Regions from separate parts of the Propioniciclava soli genome, predicted to be linked through region 1. Evidence: predicted binding sites of a transcription regulator. Region 1 holds the regulator's gene; the other holds the start of a gene.
What was found. The regulator HrcA, encoded in region 1, represses chaperone genes, less so after heat shock. The targets are predictions, from matches to a motif close to TTGGCACTCGNNNNNNNCGAGTGCCAA.
Positions count from the first base shown of each region.

Region 1 (11,011 bases):
ACGACAGCGAGAGGCGGACGAGGGCGTCCTGGCCCTTGCGGACGCGGCTGCGCGGGCCGCGCTGACCCTGCGCGCCGAACATGGCGTCGAACAACCCGCCGACGTCGAAGCCGCCCGCGCCACCGGGGAAGCCGAAACCACCCATGCCGCCGGCCCCGCCCCCGCCGCCCGAGCGCAACGGGTCGCCGCCCAGGTCGTACATCTGGCGCTTGGAGGAGTCCGACAGCACGGCGTACGCCTCGCCGATCTGCTTGAACGTCTCCGCGCTCGCCGGGTCGTCGGCCACGTCCGGGTGGTACTTCATGGCGAGCTTGCGGTACGCCTTCTTGATCTGCTCGCTCGATGCGTCCCGGGGCACACCCAGGACCTCGTAGTAGTCGCTCAACGTCGTCCTTCTCGGGTATCAGCCTTCGGCCAGGAAGCGGCCCACGTACCGCGCGACGGCGCGCACGGACGCGATGGTGGACGGGTAGTCCATGCGGGTGGGGCCCACGATGCCGAGGGTCGCCCACACGTCGGAGTCCGCACCATACGCCGACGCCACCACGGACGTCGACTGCAGGGGTGCGTAGGGGTTCTCGTGACCGATGCGCACGGTCACGTCGTTCGGGGTGCTGGTCTCCCCCAGCAGGCGCAGCAGGACGACCTGCTCCTCCAGCGCCTCCAGCACCGGCTTCACGGTGGTCTCGAACTGGTCGCCGAACCGGGTCAGGTTGGGGACGCCGCCGACCACGACGCGCGTGCTCGCGTCGGCGCTCACCATCTCCAGCGCGGCGGCCGTGACGGTGGCCGCCAGTGGCCCGAGCGTCGGCGGTAGGGCGTCGGCGAAGGTCGCGAGGCGTTCTACGGCCTCCCGCGGGGACGCGCCCAGCAACAGCTCGACGAGTCGCGCCCGGACGAGCGCCAGGTCGGCGTCGTCCACGTCGCCCAGCAGGATCGGCCGCTGCTCGATGCTGCCCGTGCTGGTGACCACCATGGCCAGCCCGCGGTCGGGCCCGAGCCGCACGATCTCGACGTGGCGGATGGTCGAGGTCGTCAGCACCGGGTACTGCACGATCGCGACCTGCCGCGTCACCTGCGCCAGCAGCGCCACCGTGCGGCGCACCACGTCGTCCACGTCGAGCGCGCCCGAGAGGAACGTCGTGATGGCCCGCTTCTCCGCCAGCGTCAGCGGCTTGACCGCGGCCAGCCGGTCGACGAAGAGGCGATAGCCCTTGTCGGTGGGGATGCGGCCTGCCGAGGTGTGGGGCTGGGTGATGTAGCCCTCGTCCTCCAGCACGGCCATGTCGTTGCGGACGGTCGCCGGGCTCACGTTGAGGCTGTGGCGCTCGACGATGGCCTTCGAGCCCACGGGCTCCTGGGAGGAGACGTAGTCGGTGACGATGGCACGCAGGATCGCCAGCTTGCGGTCGTCCAGCATGTCGCCCCCTCTCGTGACCCCTCGCGGTGTCCGTGCCGCAGGCCCGCCCCGGGTCGGGGCTGGCACTCGCGCGCAGTGAGTGCCAAGCTTACGCCACCCTCGCGGTGGCGCCGGTTACGCTGGCCGCCGTGCCTGCGTCCACCCCGTCCCCCGCCGCGCTCCTGGGGGCCACGACCGCCGTCTTCGGCGCCCCCGTGGCCGCCGCCGCGTTCGGACGCCTCAGCTACGGCGACGCGTTCTGGTGGGTGTGGCTGGTCGCGGTCGTGACCGGCGGGTGGGCCCTCGTCACACTGACCGCCCGGCGCGCTGCCGGCGTCACCCGCATCTTCCTCGTGGCCCACCTGCTCATGTTCCTCGGCATCCCGGCCGTGCTGTACGGCTGGCTGCTGGGGCGGCAACTGCCCCCCGTGCAGGCGCCGGTCCTGCTCGTGGCACTCGGGGTCGCGTGGGTGGTGCTCCACGGCTGGGCCACGCGGCCCGACCGGCTCGGCCCGCCGGGTTTCGCCGGCACCCCGATGACCACGGGTGCCCTGGTCGCCCTCCATCTGCGGCCCTACCCGCGCGTCGTGGTCGTCTACGCGGCCGTCTTTCTCGCCCTCGCCGTCCCCGGCGTGGCGCACTTCGACGCCGCGGCCGCCGACCCGGACGCCGCGCGGCCCGCCACGCTGGCCCTGCTGGTGGGGTCGGGACTGCTCGAGCTCCTCCTCGCGTCCGTTCGGATCGGACGCGGCCGCCGGCTGTCCGGGCGGCCGGGGCCGGACGCCACCTCGGTAGGCTGAGCGGATGCTGTTCAGCCTGGGCCCCTTCATCCCGGTCGCCGACCGGGTGTTCGTCGCGGTCGCCGAACCCGAGGCCGTGAACATCGGCCTGGTGGTGGGCACCACGGGCGCCCTCGTGATCGACACGGGCAGCACCCCTGCCCAGGGTGCCGCGATCCTCGCCGCCGCGCGGGCCGTCGCCGGCGACGTCCCCGTCACCCACGTCGTGGTCACCCACGCCCACGTCGACCACCACGGGGGCCTGGGCGGTTTCGCGAGCGTGTCGTCCCATGCGCATCGCGGCCTGGCCAGCGCCATCGCTCGCACCGGTGAACAGCACGACCTACTGCGCGATCTCGGCCTCACCGCGGACGACCTCGTCGCACCCACCCACACGTTCTCCCTCGCCACCACCCTCGATCTGGGCGACGCCCACGCCGAGGTCGTCCACTTCGGGCGCGGGCACACCGACCACGACGCGGTCGTGATCGTGCCCGCCCGCAAGGTCGTGTTCGCCGGCGACCTGCTGGAGCAGTCGGCGTTTCCGTCCGTCGGGGAGGATTCCTTCCTGGCCGAGTGGCCCCGCACGCTGGACGGCACGCTCGGCACCCTGCGCCGCGACACCGTCATCGTGCCCGGGCACGGCAGCGTGATGGACCAGAGCGGGGCCTTCATCCAGCGCGCCGAGCTGGCGTGGCTGGAGTCCCAGGCCGGCACGCTGTGGGACGCCGGCACCGCCGCCGCGGACGCCTGGCCCACCACCGACGAGTGGCCGCTCACCCGCCAGGAGGCCGAGGCGGCCCTGACGGTTCGGTTCGCCCAGTACGCCGCGGCCGGACGCCCCCGCGCCCGCACGCTGCCCCTGCTGGGCCGCTGACGCGGAAGCCGCCCCTGGTGGGCCGCTGACGCGGAAGCCGCTCCTGCCGGGTCGCTCAGGTGCCGGCCGTCAGCGCGTCGCCGCGTGCTCCTGCAGGGCAGCGAGCACGTCGTCGCCAGCAGCGGCCAGGAGGTATCGGCCGTCCTGCCCGGGACGCCACGGCGGCTCGGCACCGGACGAGGCCGCCACACCGCCCAGCTCGGTGAGCATGAGCGTGCCGGGCAGGTGGTCCCACGCGTGCTGGCTGGTGTAGACCAGCGCGTCCACGTCCCCCTCCAGCAGGCGCGGGTAGTCCACCGCACAGGCGCCGCGTGTGCCCGTAAACTGCAGGTCGGGGTGGCCGTCGCCACGGAAGCGCTTGCGCGTCGCCACGCGCCACGGCCGGTCGGGGGGCGTCAGGGCGGGCAGGGCCACGCCGTTGCGCGTCACTCCGGCCCCCTTCTCCACGGCGTACATCTGTTGGTGCACGGGCTGCCAGATCCAGGCTCGCGTGGCCTCACCGTGGCGGGTCTCGGCGAGCATGACGCCGAAGTCGGCGTGCCCGTGGGCGAAGTTGCGCGTGCCGTCGACGGGGTCGATGACGAAGGCGTGCGCCGCGCCCGGGAGGCCCGCGGGGAGGTCGGCGTCGGCGAAGGTGGCCTCTTCGCCGATGATGACAGCGTCGGGGAAGGCCTCCGCCAGGGTGCGGGCGATCTCGACCTCGGCCTCGCGGTCGGCGATCGTCACGAGGTCGCCGGGGCGCTTCTGGTCGATCTCGTGCTCGGCGAGCGTCCGGAAGCGGGGCAGGATCACCCGTTCGGCGACGTCGACGAGCAGGTTCTCGATCGCGGTGGCGTCCATCAGGAGTCCTCATCGATGTGGTCGGCGGTGACGAAGTCGATGAGTTTCTCGACCTCGGTGAGCAGGCGCGGGTCCAGGTCTTGCCAACCCCGCACCTGGCGGAGGATCGCTTGCCACGCGGCCGCGATGTCGGCCTGGGTGGCGTGCGGCATCCCGAGCGCGTCGCAGATGCCGTGCTTCCACTCCATCGTGCGCGGGATGTCGGGCCAGCGCGCCAGGCCGACGCGCTCAGGCTTGACCGCCGCCCAGATGTCGACGTATTCGTGACCGGTGACGAACACGTGCTCACCGCTGACCTGCGCGACGATGCGAGATTCCTTGCTGCCGGGCACGAGATGGTCCACCAGAACGCCGAGGCGCCGGCCCTGCGCGGGGGCGAACTCGCGGACGATGGCGGTCAGGTCGTCGATGCCGCCGAGGTACTCCACGACGACGCCGACGTGGCGCAGGTCCGCGCCCCACACCTTCTCGATCAGCTCCGCGTCGTGGCGTCCCTCGACGTAGATGCGGCTGGGCAGCGCCACCTTCGCGCTGGCCGTGGGCCCGACGCGCGAGCCGGACGCCGTGTGCGTCCGCGCGTGTTCCTGGGCACGATCGCGCGCCGTCGGCGTCCGCACCGGCGGCGTCAGGTCAATGGGCTTCCCGTCCAGCCAGAAGTTGGGGCCGAACGGGAAGCTGCGGCGCTTGCCCTTGCGGTCCTCCAACACGACGACGCCGTTCTCCCAGGTCACCACCGCGCCGACGAAGCCGGAGGTGGGCTCCTCGAGCACCATGTTCCTCTCCACGGGGGTGCGCGCCGCCGTCGGACGGTTCACGCGCTGCCAGCCCTTGGCAAGCACGTCGGAGGAGTATCGGTTCACGATCCACCAGCCTACGGCGCGCCACCGACACTCCGGCCGGGGACCCACCGGGCGAGCCGCGATGCTCGGGCCACCGCAGGGGCGCGGTTCGCCAGCGCCCGTGCTGGAGTAGGGTGCGGCCCATGGGTTCTGGCCCTGATGACACCCCCGCGCTGGTCGCCCGGCGCTCGTCAACGAAAGGTGAATTCTGGTGCTCGCTGTCGAGTGGTGGTGGCTCACTGCCCTGATCTTCGGTCTGGACCTGCTGCTCGCCCTCGCCGAGGGCACGTCCGCTGCTGAGCGCCCCGGTTTCCGCGTGCTGCGGTGGGCGGGAAGGTTCGCGGCCGCCGCAGTGATCCTGGGGATCGGCCTGGTTCTCCAGCCCACCGGGCTGTGGTGGTTCGTCATGGTTGCCTTCGTCTTGGCGGAGGGAACGATCCACTGGTTCCTCCGCCGACGCCAACCGCTCGTGACCCCCGCGGCGGGCTGACCAGCCCTCAGTCCAGCAGCTCGCGCACGACCGCGTCGGCCAGCAACCGGCCGCGCGGGGTGAGCGTGAGGCGTCCGCTCTCGCTGGCGCGCAGCAAGCCGCGCGCTTGCAGCCCCGGCACCCGCCGGCGCTCGGACGCGGTGAGCACAGCGGCGTCCAGCCCGTCGGCGATGCGGATCTCCAACAGGACGCGCTCCTCACGCCGCTCCTCGGCGGTGAGCACCTCCCGGGCCGCGGCCGGGCTTTCGCCGGCGGCCAGCCGGCTCGCGTAGGTGGCCGGGTGCTTCACGTTCCACCACCGGACGCCGCCCGCGTGGCTGTGCGCGCCCGGACCCACGCCCCACCACGTGTGACCCCGCCAGTAGGCGAGGTTGTGCCGGCACGCGTGCCCGGGTCGCGCCCAGTTGCTGATCTCGTAGGGCTCCAGTCCGGCGGCGGTCAGGCGGTCGTCGACGAGTTCGTAGCAGTCGGCCTGGGTGTCCAGGTCGATCTCCTGGAGCCGGCCGCGGCGGATGTCGGCGGCCATCTTGGTGCCCGGCTCCAGCGCGAGCGCGTAGGCGCTGATGTGGTCGGGCTCGGCGGCGAGCGCCGCAGCGACGGACGCCTCCCAGTCGGCCAGGGTCTCCCCCGGCGTCCCGTAGATGAGGTCGAGGCTGACGGACGCGAAGCCGGCCTCCCGCGCCCAGCCGACGACCGCGGGCACGCGCCCCGGCGTGTGCCGACGGTCGAGCTTCGTCAGCACCGACGGCACGGCCGACTGCATGCCGAACGAGATGCGGTTGAACCCACCCTCGCGCAGCTCCCGCAGGTAGGCGGCGTCCACCGACTCGGGGTTGGACTCGGTGGTCACCTCGGCTCCGTCGGCCAGCGGCCACACCGCACGCACGGCGTCCAACAGGCCCACGAGCTCGGACGCCGCCAGGAGCGTCGGCGTTCCGCCCCCGAAGAACACGGTCTCCACAGGCGGTACGTCCGGCCCCAGCAGGCGACCGGCCAGCGCGAGTTCGGCGCGCACGGCGTCCAGGTAGGCGGCGCGGGACGCCCCGGGGGCGGCGCCCAGCTCGGCGGCGGTGTAGGTGTTGAAATCGCAGTAGCCGCAGCGCGTCGCGCAGAAGGGCACGTGGACATAGACGCTGAGCGGCGAGGTGGCGACCTCGGCGAGCGCGTCGACGGGTAGTGCGCCATCGATCGGCGCGGGCTCCCCGTCGGGGAGGCTCGGTGTCACGGCAGGGCGAACGGCAGGTCGAGGCCGTCCAGGGCGTGCTGGCAGGCGCAGTCGCCGTCCGGCATCGCCGCGAGGGTGCGCAACAGCAGCCGCTTGAGGCGCTCGATGTTGCCGGCGAAGACCTTGAGCACGTCGGCGTGGGTGACGCCCTCCTCGCCCTCCAGGCCAGCGTCGGCGTCGGTCACGCAGCAGACGGTCGAGAAGCAGAGGGCCAGCTCGCGCGCGACGGACGCCTCGGGCATCCCGGTCATGCCGACGACGGACCAGCCGGCCGCCGAGTGCCACTGCGATTCCGCTCGGGAGCTGAACCGCGGGCCGTTGATGACCACGAGCGTGCCGCCGTCCACCAGCGGGGTGTCGTCGGAAGCGGATGCGAGCAGCGCCTGGCGGCCGCGCGGGCAGTACGGATCGGCGAACGGCACGTGGACGACCGGCCCCTCGGCCTCCCAGACGGTGTGGCCGGGGCGGTAGGTGCGGTCGACGACCTGGTCGGGCACGACGAAGGCGCCCGGTGCCAGGTGGCGCTGCAGCGCCCCGACGGCACACGGGGCCAGCACCTGGCGGACGCCCACCGCCCGCAGCGCCCAGAGGTTGGCGCGATAGTTGACCTTGTGCGGCGCGAACTGGTGCCGCTCGCCATGGCGGGGCAGGAAGGCGACTCGGCGCCCCTCGACCTCACCGATCGTCAGCGGCGCCGACGGCGGCCCGAACGGTGTGTCGACCTCGACGCGCTCGGCGTCGTCGAAGAACGAGTAGAAACCGGAGCCACCGACGATGCCGATCTCGGCCGTGGCGCTCACAGCTGCCCGGCCAGCGCGCCGTCGCGCCACGCACCGAGCACGGCGTTCCAGCTCGACACGGTGATCTCGCTGACCAGACCCGCCTGCTGGAAGGGGTCGTGCGCGAGGGCCGCGGCGGCATCGTCCGCGCTGCCGGCGCGGAGCAGGATCAGAGCGTCGAACGGACCGTCCCCCTGCGTGGGCCCAGACAGCAGAATGATGCCCTCGGCGGCCAGCCCGCCGAGGAACTCCCGGTGGCGGGGCCGGATCTCGTCGAGGGCAGCGGCGTCGTCGACGTAGGTGTAGGTCACGGCATACAGGCTCATGGATTCCATCCTACGGGCGGACGCCGACCCGCTTGAGCCGGCCTCGCACACTGGAGGCATGAGCCACCCCGTCCCGACGCACCCCCCGCTCGCCGCCCGGCCGACGAGGGAGGGGGCAAGCCTGTTCATGCTCGGCTGGGTCGCATTGCTGTGGGTGCTGGAGATCGTCGACCAGCTGTTCCCCTTCCTGGGCCTGGACGCCGCGGGCATCACCCCGCGGGACCCGGGTGACCTCTACTCGGTGTTCACCGCCCCGTTCGTGCACTACGGATTCAGCCACCTGATCGCCAACACCGTGCCGTTCTTCGTGCTCGGCCTGCTGATCCTGCTGTCAGGCGTGCGGACGTTCGTGGTGGCCACGGGGGCGTCCGTGCTGGCCTCCGGGCTGGCCGTCTGGCTGCTGTCCGCCCCGGGCACGCTGACGGCGGGGGCGTCCGGCGTCGTGTTCGGCTGGTTGGCGTTCGTGCTGGCCCGCGGCCTGTTCACGGCCAACCTGAATCACCTACTCATCGGCGTGGTGGTGTTCGCGATCTACGGCGGCGTGCTGTGGGGCGTCTTCCCGACCGCGCCGGGGGTGTCCTGGTTGGGCCACCTCGGCGGCGCGATCGGTGGCGTCCTGGCGGCGTGGTGGCTCTCACGCCGAGGCAACGACCAGTCGGCGATCCCCCAGGCCTGAGGCGCCGGCCCGGGTCCTCAACGTCCACCCTGCGGGGGGATCAGCCGCGGAGGGCCTCGATGTCGGGCGGCAGGGTTGTCCACTCCCAGTCCTTGACCCACACCCCATTGCTCTGCACCACCCGGGCGGTCCCGATGTCGCTGGAGAGCAGCCACAAGACGTCCTCGTCGGACTGCCATGCCACGCCGAGCGGATGCGCACGCACAAGGTAACGCTCGTCGTCGGCCCAGACAATGGTGCCCCCCGCGTCCTTGATGACCGGGTGCACCCTTGCGTCCGATCCCGCCCCCTCGGACGCGAACTCCGCCGTGAACTGGCCCGACGGCGAGACGCGCTCTCCGTCCTCGGGCACCAGGGTCGAAGCGTTGCTCTGACACCCGCTCAGTGTCAGCCCCAGCACCGCCGCCCCCAGCGACGCGGCGCCGACGAACACGGCCCGGCGGGAGACGGGGCGGGGCACTACTTCTTCTCCCGCGACTCGCCCGTGCTGAGCGCGGCCACGAAGGCCTCCTGGGGCACCTCGACGCGTCCGACCATCTTCATCCGCTTCTTGCCCTCCTTCTGCTTCTCGAGCAGCTTGCGCTTGCGGGTGATGTCACCGCCGTAGCACTTGGCGAGCACGTCCTTGCGGATGGCGCGGATGGTCTCCCGGGCGATCACGCGCGCCCCGATCGCGGCCTGCACCGGCACCTCGAACTGCTGGCGCGGGATGAGCTCGCGGAGCTTCTTGGCCATGGCCACGCCGTAGGCGTAGGCCGCGTCGGTGTGCACGATGGCGCTGAAGGCGTCCACCGGGTCGCCGTGCAGCAGGATGTCGACCTTGACGAGTTTCGCCGACTGCTCGCCGGCCGCCTCGTAGTCGAGGCTCGCGTAGCCCTTGGTGCGGCTCTTGAGCTGGTCGAAGAAGTCGAAGACGATCTCGGCGAGCGGCAGGGTGTAGCGGAGCTCCACCCGGTCCGACGACAGGTAGTCCATGCCGGTCTGCGTGCCGCGGCGCTGCTGGCACAGCTCCATGATCGTGCCGATGTAGTCGCTGGGCGTCAGGATGGTCGCGTTCACGACCGGCTCCCACACCTCGGCGATCTTGCCCTCGGGGTACTCCGATGGGTTGGTGACGGTGTGCTCGGTGCCGTCCTCCATGACGACGCGGTACACGACGTTCGGCGCCGTGGAGATGAGGTCGAGGTTGAACTCGCGCTCCAGCCGCTCGCGGACGATCTCCATGTGCAGCAGCCCGAGGAAGCCGATGCGGAACCCGAAGCCCAGCGCCCCGGAGGTCTCGGGCTCATACGTCAGCGCCGCGTCGTTCAGCTGCAGCTTGTCCAGCGCCTCGCGCAGCTCGGGGAAGTCGGCCCCGTCGATGGGGTAGAGCCCCGCGTAGACCATGGGGTTGGGGTGTTTGTAGCCGCCAAGTGCCTGGCTCGCCGGGCGCTGCGCCAGCGTCACCGTGTCGCCGACGCGGGACTGGCGGACGTCCTTCACCCCGGTGATCAGGTAGCCGACCTCACCCACGCCCAAGCCCGAGGACGGCAGCGGCTCGGGGCTGATGACGCCGACCTCCAGCACCTCGTGGGACGCCTTGGTGCTCATCATCCTGATGCGGTCGCGGTGCTGGAGCGCGCCGTCGACCACGCGGACGTAGGTGACGACGCCGCGATAGGTGTCGTACACGGAGTCGAAGATGAGGGCGCGCGCGGGGGCGTCCACCTCACCGGTCGGGGCGGGCACGGTGGCGACGATGGCGTCCAGCAACTCGCGGACGCCCTCCCCCGTCTTGCCCGACACGCGGAACACCTCCGACGGGTCGCAACCGACGAGGTTGGCCAGTTCCTCGGCGTACTTCTCGGGCTGCGCGCTCGGCAGGTCGATCTTGTTGAGCACCGGGATGATGTGCAGATCGGCACCCATCGCCAGGTACAGGTTCGCCAGCGTCTGGGCTTCGATGCCCTGCGCGGCGTCGACGAGCAGAATGGCGCCCTCGCACGCCTCCAGCGAGCGGGACACCTCGTAGGTGAAGTCGACGTGGCCGGGGGTGTCGATCATGTTCAGCACGTGGTCGGTCTCAGCGACCCGCCACGGCATCCGCACGGCCTGGCTCTTGATCGTGATGCCGCGCTCGCGCTCGATGTCCATCCGATCGAGGTACTGCGCACGCATGGACCGCTCGTCGACCACGCCGGTGAGCTGGAGCATGCGGTCGGCCAGCGTCGACTTGCCGTGATCGATGTGCGCGATGATGCAGAAGTTGCGCAGGATCGCGTTCGGCGTCGCCCCGGGCTGCGGGCTCATGCGGCCTCCCTCTCGAGCTCGTCGTGCTTCGCTGGCATCGCGTCGGCCGGCGGGCGGCCGGCCTTGGACAACACGACGCCGCCCCGACCGGTCAGTCGGAGCGACGTCGGGAAGCTGCGATCAGAGCGACGCGGCCGTCGTGGCGATGGCCGACTTGCGGTTCGCCGCCTGGTTCTTGTGGATGACGCCCTTGCTGGCCGCCTTGTCGAGCTGGCGGCACGCCACCTTGGCGTACTCCTGCGCCTTCTCGGTCTCGCCGGCGGCAGCAGCCTCGCGGAACTTGCGAATGTGCGTCTTGAGGGACGACTTCACGGCCTTGTTGCGCAGGCGCGCCTTCTCGTTCGTGAGAATCCGCTTCTTCTGGGACTTGATGTTCGCCACAGGGCTTGCCTTCGTTTCTGCTGATGGTCGAGGGTTGCGCCCACAATGGGCGCGATGACCCAGCCTAGCAGCGCCCCCGGCGGCCCCCAAATCGCCGGGTCAGCGGCCCAT
Region 1 covers NZ_CP115965.1:2,232,009-2,243,019, forward strand. The annotation lists gene dnaJ (molecular chaperone DnaJ) at 1-385, opposite strand, end outside; gene hrcA (heat-inducible transcriptional repressor HrcA) at 404-1,420, opposite strand; gene PCC79_RS09985 (hypothetical protein) at 1,549-2,199, shown strand; gene PCC79_RS09990 (MBL fold metallo-hydrolase) at 2,204-3,055, shown strand; gene PCC79_RS09995 (inositol monophosphatase family protein) at 3,125-3,895, opposite strand; gene PCC79_RS10000 (DUF3097 domain-containing protein) at 3,895-4,758, opposite strand; gene PCC79_RS10005 (hypothetical protein) at 4,946-5,224, shown strand; gene hemW (radical SAM family heme chaperone HemW) at 5,232-6,449, opposite strand; gene PCC79_RS10015 (S-methyl-5'-thioadenosine phosphorylase) at 6,446-7,249, opposite strand; gene PCC79_RS10020 (YciI family protein) at 7,246-7,554, opposite strand; gene PCC79_RS10025 (rhomboid family intramembrane serine protease) at 7,682-8,230, shown strand; gene PCC79_RS10030 (hypothetical protein) at 8,271-8,690, opposite strand; gene lepA (translation elongation factor 4) at 8,690-10,519, opposite strand; gene rpsT (30S ribosomal protein S20) at 10,640-10,900, opposite strand; gene holA (DNA polymerase III subunit delta) at 11,000-11,011, opposite strand, start outside.

Region 2 (11,011 bases), 1.6 Mb from region 1:
GGCTTCCTGGTCGGCGATCCGGCCCCCGTCATCACCAACGGTGTCGTGACGGTGGTCTCGCTGGTGAACCTGGCGCTCTACCTGAGCCGTGTGGTGCGTGAGCGCGGTGCGGCTCAGCCGGCGTCCGCCCCCGCGGGTGCGGTGGCCGGCGCCGACGCGGTCAGCACCGCCACGAGGAACTCCGACGAGGCCGAGAAGGGTCGCAGGTCCCACGTGGACCAGCGCTGCTCGACGGCGAGCCCCGCTGCCGCGGCGTCCGCCTCGAAGTCCGCCTGCGCGTAGCCCCGCGCGAGGCCGAAACCGACGACGGCGCGACCGCCCTCGGCCAGCCAGCCGGCGAAGCGGGCCAGCACCGGGCGGCGCGTGCCGGGGTGGAGGAACGTCAGGACGTTCCCCGCGCACAGGATGAGGTCGAACCGCTGCGGCCCCTCGGCCGGCAGCTCGACGGCGGCGAGGTCGCCCACCACGTAGGTCGGGCCGGGGTCGTCGGCCTCGGCGGCCTCGAGGAGGATCGGGTCGAGGTCGACGCCCACCACCGTGTGCCCCGCGCGGTGGAGGTGGCCGGCGTGACGGCCGGGTCCGCAGCCGGCGTCCAGGATGGTGGCCCCGCGCGGCGCCATGGCGTCGACGAGGCGGGCCTCGCCCACCAGGTCGGCGCCGGACGCCGCCAGCGCCCGGAAGCGCTCGACGTACCAGCGCGAGTGGTCGGGGTTGGCCGCGGTGGCGTCGGCCCAGCGGCTGCGCAGCCCGCCCGCGACGGCGGCGGCGGCGCGGACGCCGAGGGAGGTCGGGGCGATTGAGCGTGGATCCACGAGCCTCCGACAGGATTCGAACCCGCGACCATCCGCTTACAAGGCGGGCGCTCTACCAACTGAGCTACGGAGGCGTGACCCGGAAGGGTCCGCGGACCATTGTGTCACGGGTGCAGATCCAGTCCGCCAGCGCGCGGGGCCGGTGCTCGCGCCAGTGGGCGCGCTCCTGGGCGGCCCAGATCGCCCAGTGGGCCGCGAAGGTCTCGCCGTCCCGGCCGAGGGCGCGGGCGCGCCGCAGCGCCGGGGGCGCGCTGACCCACAGCCCGCCGGTGGCCAGCGCCCGGTTGGCCGGGGTGAGGGTGCCACAGCCCTCGACGATCAGGGCCTCCGCCGGGTCGAGGTCGACCCAGCCGGCAGCCCGGCCCCGCTCCCAGTCCCACCGCTCGAAGCCCGGACGCCGCGGGTGCAGGATGTCGCGCGCCACGGCGTCCGAGCCGGCGCGCAGACCCTCCCAGCCCGGGTAGACGTCGTCGAGACTGACGAGCCGTACCGGGCCGGGCCAGTCGTCGGCGAGCGCGCGGGCGAGGCTCGTCTTGCCGGCGCCCGAACCCCCGTCGATGAGCACGACCGGGCGCGCGGGCGCCGCAAGGGCGTCCCGGACGCGGGCCCAGCCGGCGGGTCTCACGGGTGCCCGGTACCGTCGGGATGCGCCGCGCCGTTGGGGTGGCCCGCGCCGTCGGCCAGGTCGGACGCCGTGGGGTGCGGGTCGGCGGCGTGCGTGCCGCCCCGGCGGGGGATGAGGTGCATCACGGCGACGATGACGGCACCCACCGCGAGGCCGGCGAGGAACGAGAAGAAGGTGTTGGTGAGCCAGCCGAGGAAGCCGCCCAGGGCGCCGGTCGCGTGCGCGACCTGCTCCTCGAGGTGGTGCACGAAGCCGTACGGGGCATGCCAGCCGAGCTCGTCGACGCCCACGAGCAGGATGTGACCGCCCACCCAGAGCATGGCGATCATGCCGATCCAGGACAGCGCGGTCAGCACGATCGGCATCCCCTTCACGAGGCCGTCACCGAGGCGTCGCCCGAAGCCACGGCCGTTCTCGATGAGGTGCAGGCCGATGTCGTCCATCTTCACGATGAGCGCCACGACGCCGTAGACGCCGATGGTGATCGCGATGCCGACGACGACGAGGATGATGAGTCGGGACCAGAAGGTCTCGTCGGCGACCTCGTTGAGGGCGATCACCATGATCTCGGCCGACAGGATGAAGTCGGTGCGGATGGCGGAGGCCACCATCGTCTTCTCGTGGTCGCCACCCTGGAGGGGGGCCGGCGTCACGGGGGCGTGCTTGTCGTGCCCGGAGACCTTCTCCCACAACTTCTCGGCGCCCTCGAAGCAGAGGTAGGTGCCACCCACCATGAGCAGCGGGGTGAGCACCCAGGGAGCCCACTGGCTGAGCGCGAGGGCGAGGGGGAGGATGAACAGCAGCTTGTTGCGCAGCGATCCGACGGCGATCTTCTGGATCATCGGCAGCTCGCGGGCGGGGTTGAAACCGGTCACGTAGCGCGGCGTCACGGCGGCGTCGTCGACCACCACTCCTGCGGCCTTGGCGCTGGCGCGGCCCGCTGCGGCGGCCACATCGTCCACGGACGCCGCGGCCAGGCGCGCCATCGCGGCGATGTCGTCCAGAAGGGCTGCCAGTCCGCCGGCCATCGGTGTCCCCGTTTCGTCCGTGCCCCCGCCGGGGCTCACTCCGCCGACGTCGTCGGCCCGCAGGTAGTCTGCCACGCCCGGCTCCGAGGGGCCGTGACCCACCCGGCGCCCGGGGCGTCAGCTCGCGGGACGCGCCGTGGCCAGACCGGGAGCGGAGAGGAACACCTGGGCGTCCCCGCGGAGCGTCACGTCGGCGTCCGCCGCGCCGAGGAAGGCCGCCTCGCCGCGGGCCAGGGTGAGGTCGCCGGCGGCGGAGGAGAGGTGGGCGTCCCCCCGCGTGACCAACGCGATGCGCGCGTGACCGTCGGCCGGGACGCGCAGCGAACGCCCGGAGGTCGCCTCGAGGCGCCACACGTCGAACTCGTCACAGTGCGTGGGGTAGTCGAAGACGCCGGGGGCGGTCTCGTCGCCGTGGAGCACCTCGGGGGTGCACCAGGCGAAGTCCACCACGCGCACGAGCTCGTCGACGGCGATGTGCTTGCTCGTGAGCCCGCCGCGCAAGACGTTGTCGGACGACGCCATGACCTCGATGCCCGTGCCGGCCAGGTGGGCGTGCATCACGCCGGCGGGCACGTACACCGCTTCGCCCGGTGCCAGGATCAGCCGGTTCATCAACAGGGCGGCGAGGATGCCGCGGTCGGTGCCGAAGACGGCCTCCAGCTCCACGGCGGTGCGGGCGAGATCACCCACGGGGCCCTCGTCGCGGGCGTGTTCGCGGGCGCAGGCCAGCACGTCGGTGACGATGCCCATGCGGTCACCCTCGATCGTGAGGACGTCGAGGAAGACCTCCTGCAGCGCCGCCTCGCCGCCGCGCGCGTTGAGCGGGCCGAGCAGCCGCAGGGTGTCGGCGCCGACGCCGAGCTGGTGGAACAGGTGCCAGGTGAGCAGCGGGCTGCGGAAGCCGAACAGGGTGTGGAACGGCTCCAGCGCCACGAGGATCTCCGGCTTGGGCCAGTCGTCGCGGTAGGTCCGGTGGGGGTCGTCCCGGGCGATGCCGGCGGCCTCCTCGGCGGCGAAGCCGCGCTCGGCCTCGTCGCGCGACGGGTGCGCCTGCAGCGAGAGGGCGTGGCGCGCCGAGAGGATCTTCATGAGGAACGGCAGCTGCGGTCCGAACGCGGCCTGCGAGGCCTCGCCGAGCGCGGACGGGTCGGCTGCCAGGGCGGCGTCCAACGTCGTGTCGCCCAGCCGCGCCGGAGCCGAGGGGTGGGCGCCGAGCCACAGCTCGGCCAGCGGCTGGCCGTCGGGCTCCTTCCCCAGGATGCCGGCGATGGCGTCGTAGGTGCCCCAGGGGTAGCGGATGAGCGTGCCCTCCAGGAACTGCATGCTGCCTCCGGCGTTGGATGGGGTGACGGACCCACCCATTGAACCTGCGGAGCCCCACGCGGGCAACCGCCCGCGCGGGTGACTCGGCGCCTTCGGTGAGGCGTCAACCGATCGATGGGGGAGAGCCAGTGAATGACAGCCGTGTGATTCGCCGGTACGCTGACGCCATGTCCGATGCCTTGCAGAGCAGCCCCACCGCTGGCGGCCTCACCAAGCTGGAGGCCGGCATCCTCGACTTCGAGGACGCCTGGTGGGCGGCCGACGGCACCAAGGACGCCGAGATCCACGCACGATTCGGGCTCACCCCGCCGCGCTACTACCAGATCCTCAACGCGCTGCTCGATCGAGAGGACGCGCTGGCCCACAAGCCCCTGCTGGTGCGCCGCCTGGCCCGCCTGCGGGCGTCCCGGCAGCAGAGCCGCTCGGCGCGGCACCTCACGGTGCGCGTCGGCGGCTGAACTTCCGGGCGCGGACGCGTCCCGTCGGCTGGCCCGTGACCGGGTGGACGTAGCCGCCGGCCACCAGGCCCGCATGGCGCTCCAGCGGGTTGCGCAGCGCCGGGTTGCCTGTCCGCAGCCACGACCATCCGGACGCCAGCGCGTAGGTCGGGAAGAACCAGACCCCGCCCACCGCGTACTGCCACGCGTGGCGTCCCTCGTGGCCCCACGTGCCGGGCACGCGCGCCTCCAGGGTCGCGATGTCGGACGCCGTGGCCACCACGTTGCCTACCGTGAAGGCCCCGGCCAGCGGGTACCGCAGCCGGTAGCCCTCGGCGACGATGATGCCCTCGGGCCCGCGACGCAGCCGGGCGCGGCCCGTGAGCGCCACCGCGAGCCCGAGCGGCGTGGTGAGGTTGAGCCAGTTCGCCGCGGCGCGGACGCGGTGGGTGGCGGTCATGGGCATGGGCCCATGGTGGGGGATGGGTCCGGATCGCTCAAGCAGCGGTCGGATCGTTTGCACTCGCCTGCATCGAGTGCTAAACATGGATTGGCACTCGACTGTGTTGAGTGCTACCCGTCCGGTGCGGTGAGACCTGCCGATCAGGTCGTCCGTCGCGGGCACCGATCCGGGCGAACCCAGACATCCGAAAGGATTGCCGACAGTGGCAAAGCTGATTGAATTCAACGTGGACGCGCGCCGCGGCCTCGAGCGGGGCATGAACACCCTCGCCGACGCGGTCAAGGTCACGCTCGGCCCCAAGGGCCGCAACGTCGTGCTTGAGAAGAAGTGGGGCGCCCCCACCATCACCAACGACGGCGTGTCGATCGCCAAGGAGATCGAGCTCGAGGATCCCTTCGAGAAGATCGGTGCCGAGCTCGTCAAGGAGGTCGCCAAGAAGACCGACGACGTCGCGGGCGACGGCACCACCACCGCCACGGTCATCGCCCAGGCGATGGTGCGTGAGGGTCTGCGCAACGTCACCGCCGGTGCCAACCCGATGAGCCTCAAGCGGGGCATCGAGAAGGCCGTCGCGGCGATTTCGGAGGAGCTCGCGCAGCAGAGCAAGCCGGTCGACACCAAGGACCAGATCGCGCAGACGGCGTCCATCAGCGCCGCCGACAGCAACGTGGGCGAGATCATCGCCGAGGCGATGGACAAGGTCGGCAAGGAGGGCGTGATCACGGTCGAGGAGTCCAACACCTTCGGCCTCGACCTCGAGCTGACCGAGGGCATGCGCTTCGACAAGGGCTACATCTCCCCGTACTTCGTCACCGACACCGAGCGCATGGAGGCCGTCCTCGACGACCCCTACATCCTCATCGTCAACAGCAAGGTCTCCTCGCTGAAGGACCTGCTGCCGGTGCTCGAGAAGGTCATGCAGGCGGGCAAGCCCCTGCTGGTCATCGCCGAGGACACCGACGGCGAGGCCCTCGCCGGCCTGATCGTGAACAAGATCCGGGGCACCTTCCGCTCCGTCGCCGTCAAGGCGCCGGGCTTCGGTGACCGCCGCAAGGCCATGCTGGGCGACATCGCGATCCTCACCGGCGGCCAGGTCATCTCCGAGGAGGTCGGCCTCAAGCTGGACGCCGTCACCCTCGAGCTGCTCGGCCGGGCGCGTTCCGTCCGCGTCACCAAGGACGAGACGACCATCGTTGACGGCGGGGGCGACTCCGACCAGATCGAGGGCCGCGTGGCCCAGATCCGTCGCGAGATCGAGAACTCCGACTCCGACTACGACCGCGAGAAGCTCCAGGAGCGCCTCGCCAAGCTGGCCGGCGGCGTGGCCGTCATCAAGGTCGGCGCGGCCACCGAGGTCGAGCTCAAGGAGCGCAAGCACCGCATCGAGGACGCCGTGCGCAACGCCAAGGCGGCCGTCGAGGAGGGCATCCTCGCCGGTGGCGGCGTCGCGCTGCTCCAGGCTGCTGCTGCGGCCAAGGGCAAGGTCGAGCTGACCGGTGACGAGGCCGTGGGTGCGCAGATCGTGTTCACCGCGTCCAGCGCTCCGCTGAAGCAGATCGCCGAGAACGCCGGCCTCGAGGGCGGCGTCGTGGCGGAGAAGGTCGCCGGTCTCGAGCCGGGCAAGGGCCTCAATGCCGCGTCCGGTGAGTACGTCGACATGCTCGAGGCGGGCATCCCCGACCCGACGAAGGTGACGCGCTCGGCGCTGCAGAACGCGGCGTCCATCGCGGCGCTGTTCCTCACCACCGAGGCCGTGATCGCCGACAAGCCGGAGAAGGCCCCGGCCATGCCGGCCGGTGGCGGCGACGAGATGGGCGGCATGGGCTTCTGAGCCCGAGGCACCGACAGCACCACACACCCCAGCCCGAGGGCGTCCCGCACACGCGGGGCGCCCTCGGTGCTGGGCGGGGCGCGTGCCCGGCAGCTGGTGGTGCGGGGAGGTGTTGGTGCGGGCGGCGGGCCCCCCGAAGTGGCTTTTGGACCCGAGGAAATGGCGCCATGGCGCCATTTCCTCGGGTCCAAACGCGCCCCGGTGAAGCGCTTGAGGCGCACGTGGCGCACCTTGAACCCTCGTGGCGCAGCTTGAACCCACGTGGCGCACGGGGACTCCACGTGGCGCAGCGCAGCTCACGTGGCGGCCCGCCGAGAGGCTGTCGCGTGGAGTTGGTTCTGTCGGTGGGTCGCGACTGTGGGTGGGGCGGTGCCGGGTCGATATCGATCTGTTGCGGCGCTGGGGGTGGTGCTTTGGAGCCGGCCGGGCCTGTGGCCAGCTGCTGGTGGTGATTTAGCAGGTGGCGGGTTGTGTGTGGAAGACCTTGAGGAGGTTCGCGGTCAGGGCGAACAAGGTGAGTTCGGTTTGTGCGGCGTGGTGGCCTCGTCGAACGAAGCGTGTGATGCCGCGATTGTGTTTCAGTTGCGCGAAGACGGGCTCGACCATGCCGGAGCGTTTCTTGTACAGCGCACGGCCGGTATCGGTTGCGATCCGTTGGTTCATTTCCATGAGCTGTTCGTTGCTGCTGCCCACACGGAGCCGTTTCCGGCGCCGGTAGGCCCGTGAAATGACGCCGTACACGGTGGTTCCCAAGAGGTCGGCGGCTTGTATCGCGGTGAGTTCATTTTTCTCGTAGCGGTTGAGGACGTCTTCGGCGTGTTGACCGTCCGCGGCCCGGGCGGCGAGTTTCTCGGCGGTGTTGTCCCGGCGCTTCCCGGCGGGAATGATTGGTGTGATGTGACTCAGGGCGGCATTGTCAGCGGAGTAGTAGCCGGCATCGGCCAGCACCACGGGAGTGGTGGGGGTGTGGCCGGTGGCTTGCTGGTAGCAGTCCAACGCCCGGCGGGTGACGGGGTCGAGCAGCCACACGTCGGTGGGTTCTTGGGCGGCGATCGCGGCCACGATGACCTGGCTGGCGGTCACCGCGACTTGGGCGTTGTAACACTGCCCATAGCCGGTCTTGGTGTGCATCACCCGACTGTCGGGATCGGTGATGTTCGCCCGGGACCGCGGCTTGCTCGACCGCGGGGCCGTGGGGGTGGTTACGGCGTCGGGGTCTGCCTGTGGCCCGGGGACGGCTCGGGTGAGCGCGGCTTGTTCGGCTTTCCAGGTCGGCCAAAGCCCGCCGGATCCGTTCCTGTCGTGACGCGCCGGGCCGGCGCAGGTCCGGATCGCCACCCGTCGTCGGGCCCTCGACAACCGGCTGTTGTGATTCCTCTGCGGCATCGACCAGTGCGGCTTCTTTGACCAACAACTCGGCCAGCCCTTGCGGGGTCCGTGATGCTGACAGGCTCGCGTTCGCGGCGATCTTGGTGCCATCGACAGCGAGGACGCTCATGTCGACCAGCCCGGCTCGGGCGCACACGCCCAACACCTGGCAGAACAGCCCGGTGAACGCTTGCGCGTGCCCGGCGCGCCACCGGCAGATCGTGGCGTGATCGGGAAACACCCCGCCAGCCACGATCCTGAACGCTACATCTTCTCGGCACCGTTTCTCGATCTTTCGGCTGGATAACTCTCCACACATGTACGCGTAACACAACAATGCGATCATCGTTGCGGGCGGATACGACGCGCCCCCAAGTCCATCAGTGCGCCGGTTCGTGAGGAACTCGGACAGGTCAAGTTCGCTCACAATGTCGAGGACGAAAAAAGCCAGATGGTCATCCGGCAGCCATTCGCGCATCGACATGGGCAGCAGCAAATCTTGGTCAAACGACACACCACGACGATATTTCACGGCCACACCATCAGGATATCAACAACACACCGCCACTACGCCCGCGACACGATAAAACGAATCCAACACGCCGAAAAGACCGATCAAGTCCACGCGACAGCCTCCCGAAGGCCCGCCACGTGAGCTCCACTGAGCCACGTGATCGCTCGCCGCGCCAGGTGTCGCCGGAGTGCGCCACGTGTGCCGCGCACCCCCGGGCCGTGCCACCTGACATCATGGGGCCCATGAGCGGGCTGCTGGAGGTGCGGATCCTGGGCGCCCACGACGCCGCCCCGGCCGAGGCGGGCGGGGCCGACCGGCTGGAGCTGGTGACCCTCGACGGCGAGGAGGCACTGTCGCCCGAGCCGCGCGAGATGGCCGCGGTGCGGTCGCGGACGACGCTGCCGGTGCGCCCCGTCCTCCGGCTGCGGGAGGGGTTCTCGACCGACGGCGGCGAGGCCGTCCGGCTGCGCGGGCTGATCTCCGCCTACCGGGACGCCGGCGCCGACGGCTTCGTGCTCGGCTTCGTCAACGGGCTCGGGGAGGTCGACGTCGAGGTGCTCGGCACCCTGCTCGAGGACACCCCGGGCCCCTGGACCTTCTCTCGCGCCGTCGACTCCTGCTTGTCCACCGACGACGCCTGGGACGTCCTGCGCCGCCTCCCCGGGCTCGACTCGGTGCGCACGGCGGGCTCGGCCCGCTCGCTGGAACACGGCTTGGACGACCTCGTCCGGCGCGCCTCGGCGGACGCCGCCGTGGCCGCCCTCGTCGTCGCCGACGGCGACCTCCACCCCGACCATGTGCCCTGGCTGGCGCGCGCGGGCGTCCGGCAGTTCCACGTGGACGACCAGGTGCGCCCCGGCGGTTCCCGCAAGGCGTGGGCCGACGAGGCGCTCGTCGGGTCTTGGCGTCGGCTCATCGACACCGAGGTCACCCACGCCCGCTGATCTCAGATGCTCGGGTGATCCGGATCGGTCGGCCCGGCTGCAGTCGGCAGGTCGGACGGCCCGGGTTCCAGGTGGACCACGGTGACCGTCTCGGGCAGGGCGCGGGCGACGGCCAGCTCGATCTCGTCGGCGAGGTCGTGGCTGCGCTGCACGGTCCAGTGACCGGGCACGACCGCGGTCACCTGCACGAAGCGCTGGCGTCCCGACTCGCGGGTGAGCAGCTCGGTGACGATGACGCGGGGGTCGTCGGCCATCGCCTCGTCGAGGCTGGTGCGGATGATCGCCACCTCCTCGGCGGGGAGGGCGGCGTCCAACAGCCCCACCGTGGAGCGACGCAGCAGGCGTGATCCGGTGAGCAGGATGTTGAGCCCGACGACGAGCGCGACGAGAGGATCCACCCAGTGCCAACCGGTCAGCAGCAGCAGCCCCATCCCCACGAGGACGCCGACCGACGTCCACACGTCGGTGAGCAGGTGGTGCCCGTCCGCCTCAAGGGTGAGGGAGCGATGGGCCTTGCCCTGGCGCACCAGCACGAGCCCCACCACGAGGTTCAGCACCGAGGCGCCCAGCGACAGCAGCAGGCCGATGCCGAGGGATTCCACCGGTTGGGGGTCGATGAAGCGGCCGATGGCGGTGGCGATGATGGCGGCCGCAGCGACGAAGATCAGCGCCCCCTCGACCAGAGCGCTCATGTATTCGGCCTTGCCGTGGCCGAAGTCGTGGTTGTGGTCGGCGGGTTTGTCCGAGAGCCGCAGCGCCCAGATGGCGACGGCCGCTGCGACCAGGTTCACCGTCGACTCCAGCGCATCGGACAGCAGGCCCACCGAGCCGGTCAGCAGCGCCGCCACGCCCTTGATGACCACGGTGGCGACCGCGGTGGCGAGCGACAGGTACAGGAACCGCAGCAGGAACGCCCCGCCCACCGGGGTCGCCGGGAGCGGTTGGGCGGACGCGGCGTGTGCCATGGGGAAGGTCCTTTCACTCGAGCCCGACAAGGGTACTCCGCCACTCCCGGCAGGATGGCCCGGACCAGGGGAGCCGGTTTCACACCGGGACGGTGGACTCCTCGACCTCGCCCATGTCCCACACCGGCATGTCGCCGACCCGGGTGGGGTCGGCCGCCCGTGCGATGAGCTCGGGAAGCACGGCGGGCCACACGGGGTCGGTCAGGTCGGCCAGCCCGGCCAGCGGCACCCAGGCGTGGCCGGCCAGGGTCAGTTGTTCGTCGGCGGTGTGCCCGGCCGTGTCGACCGTGAACCGGTCGGTGGTGAGGACGTAGAACGACTCGGTCTGCGCGCAGATCTGGTCGGAGTACCCGTGGACGGCCACGCGGCGCATCACCGGGCCGACGAGATCGTCGGCCCGCACGCCCAGGCCCGTCTCCTCGGCCAGCTCGCGGACGGCCGCGTCCCGCTCGGTCTCACCCGGGTCGAGCCCGCCCCCCGGCGTCGTCCACCAGCGCGAGCCGGGCAGCCCCGGGTCGGTGTCGGCGAACAGGAGCACCGCCTCGCCGTCGGTGACGACCACGCGGACACCTCGCCGCGTCCGACGCGGCCGGTCCTGGGGTGCGGTCGGGACGAACGTGCGGGTGCGGAAGGGCTCGCTCACCGCGGGTCTGGCCGCTCACCCCGGCGCAGGGCGTCGCCGACGGTCAACAGCGTGAACG
Region 2 covers NZ_CP115965.1:622,412-633,422, forward strand. The annotation lists gene PCC79_RS02750 (class I SAM-dependent methyltransferase) at 114-812, opposite strand; tRNA gene PCC79_RS02755 (tRNA-Thr) at 814-886, opposite strand; gene PCC79_RS02760 (cobalt ABC transporter) at 877-1,437, opposite strand; gene PCC79_RS02765 (DUF808 domain-containing protein) at 1,434-2,540, opposite strand; gene manA (mannose-6-phosphate isomerase, class I) at 2,583-3,788, opposite strand; gene PCC79_RS02775 (DUF3263 domain-containing protein) at 3,956-4,246, shown strand; gene PCC79_RS02780 (hypothetical protein) at 4,224-4,691, opposite strand; gene groL (chaperonin GroEL) at 4,891-6,519, shown strand; gene PCC79_RS02790 (transposase) at 6,973-7,650, opposite strand; partial or broken gene PCC79_RS17375 (transposase) at 8,063-8,371, opposite strand; gene PCC79_RS02795 (copper homeostasis protein CutC) at 8,644-9,345, shown strand; gene PCC79_RS02800 (cation diffusion facilitator family transporter) at 9,348-10,310, opposite strand; gene PCC79_RS02805 (NUDIX hydrolase) at 10,390-10,953, opposite strand; gene PCC79_RS02810 (hypothetical protein) at 10,950-11,011, opposite strand, start outside.
Region 2: the regulator HrcA is predicted to act here: its motif matches at 4,776-4,802, upstream of groL (chaperonin GroEL).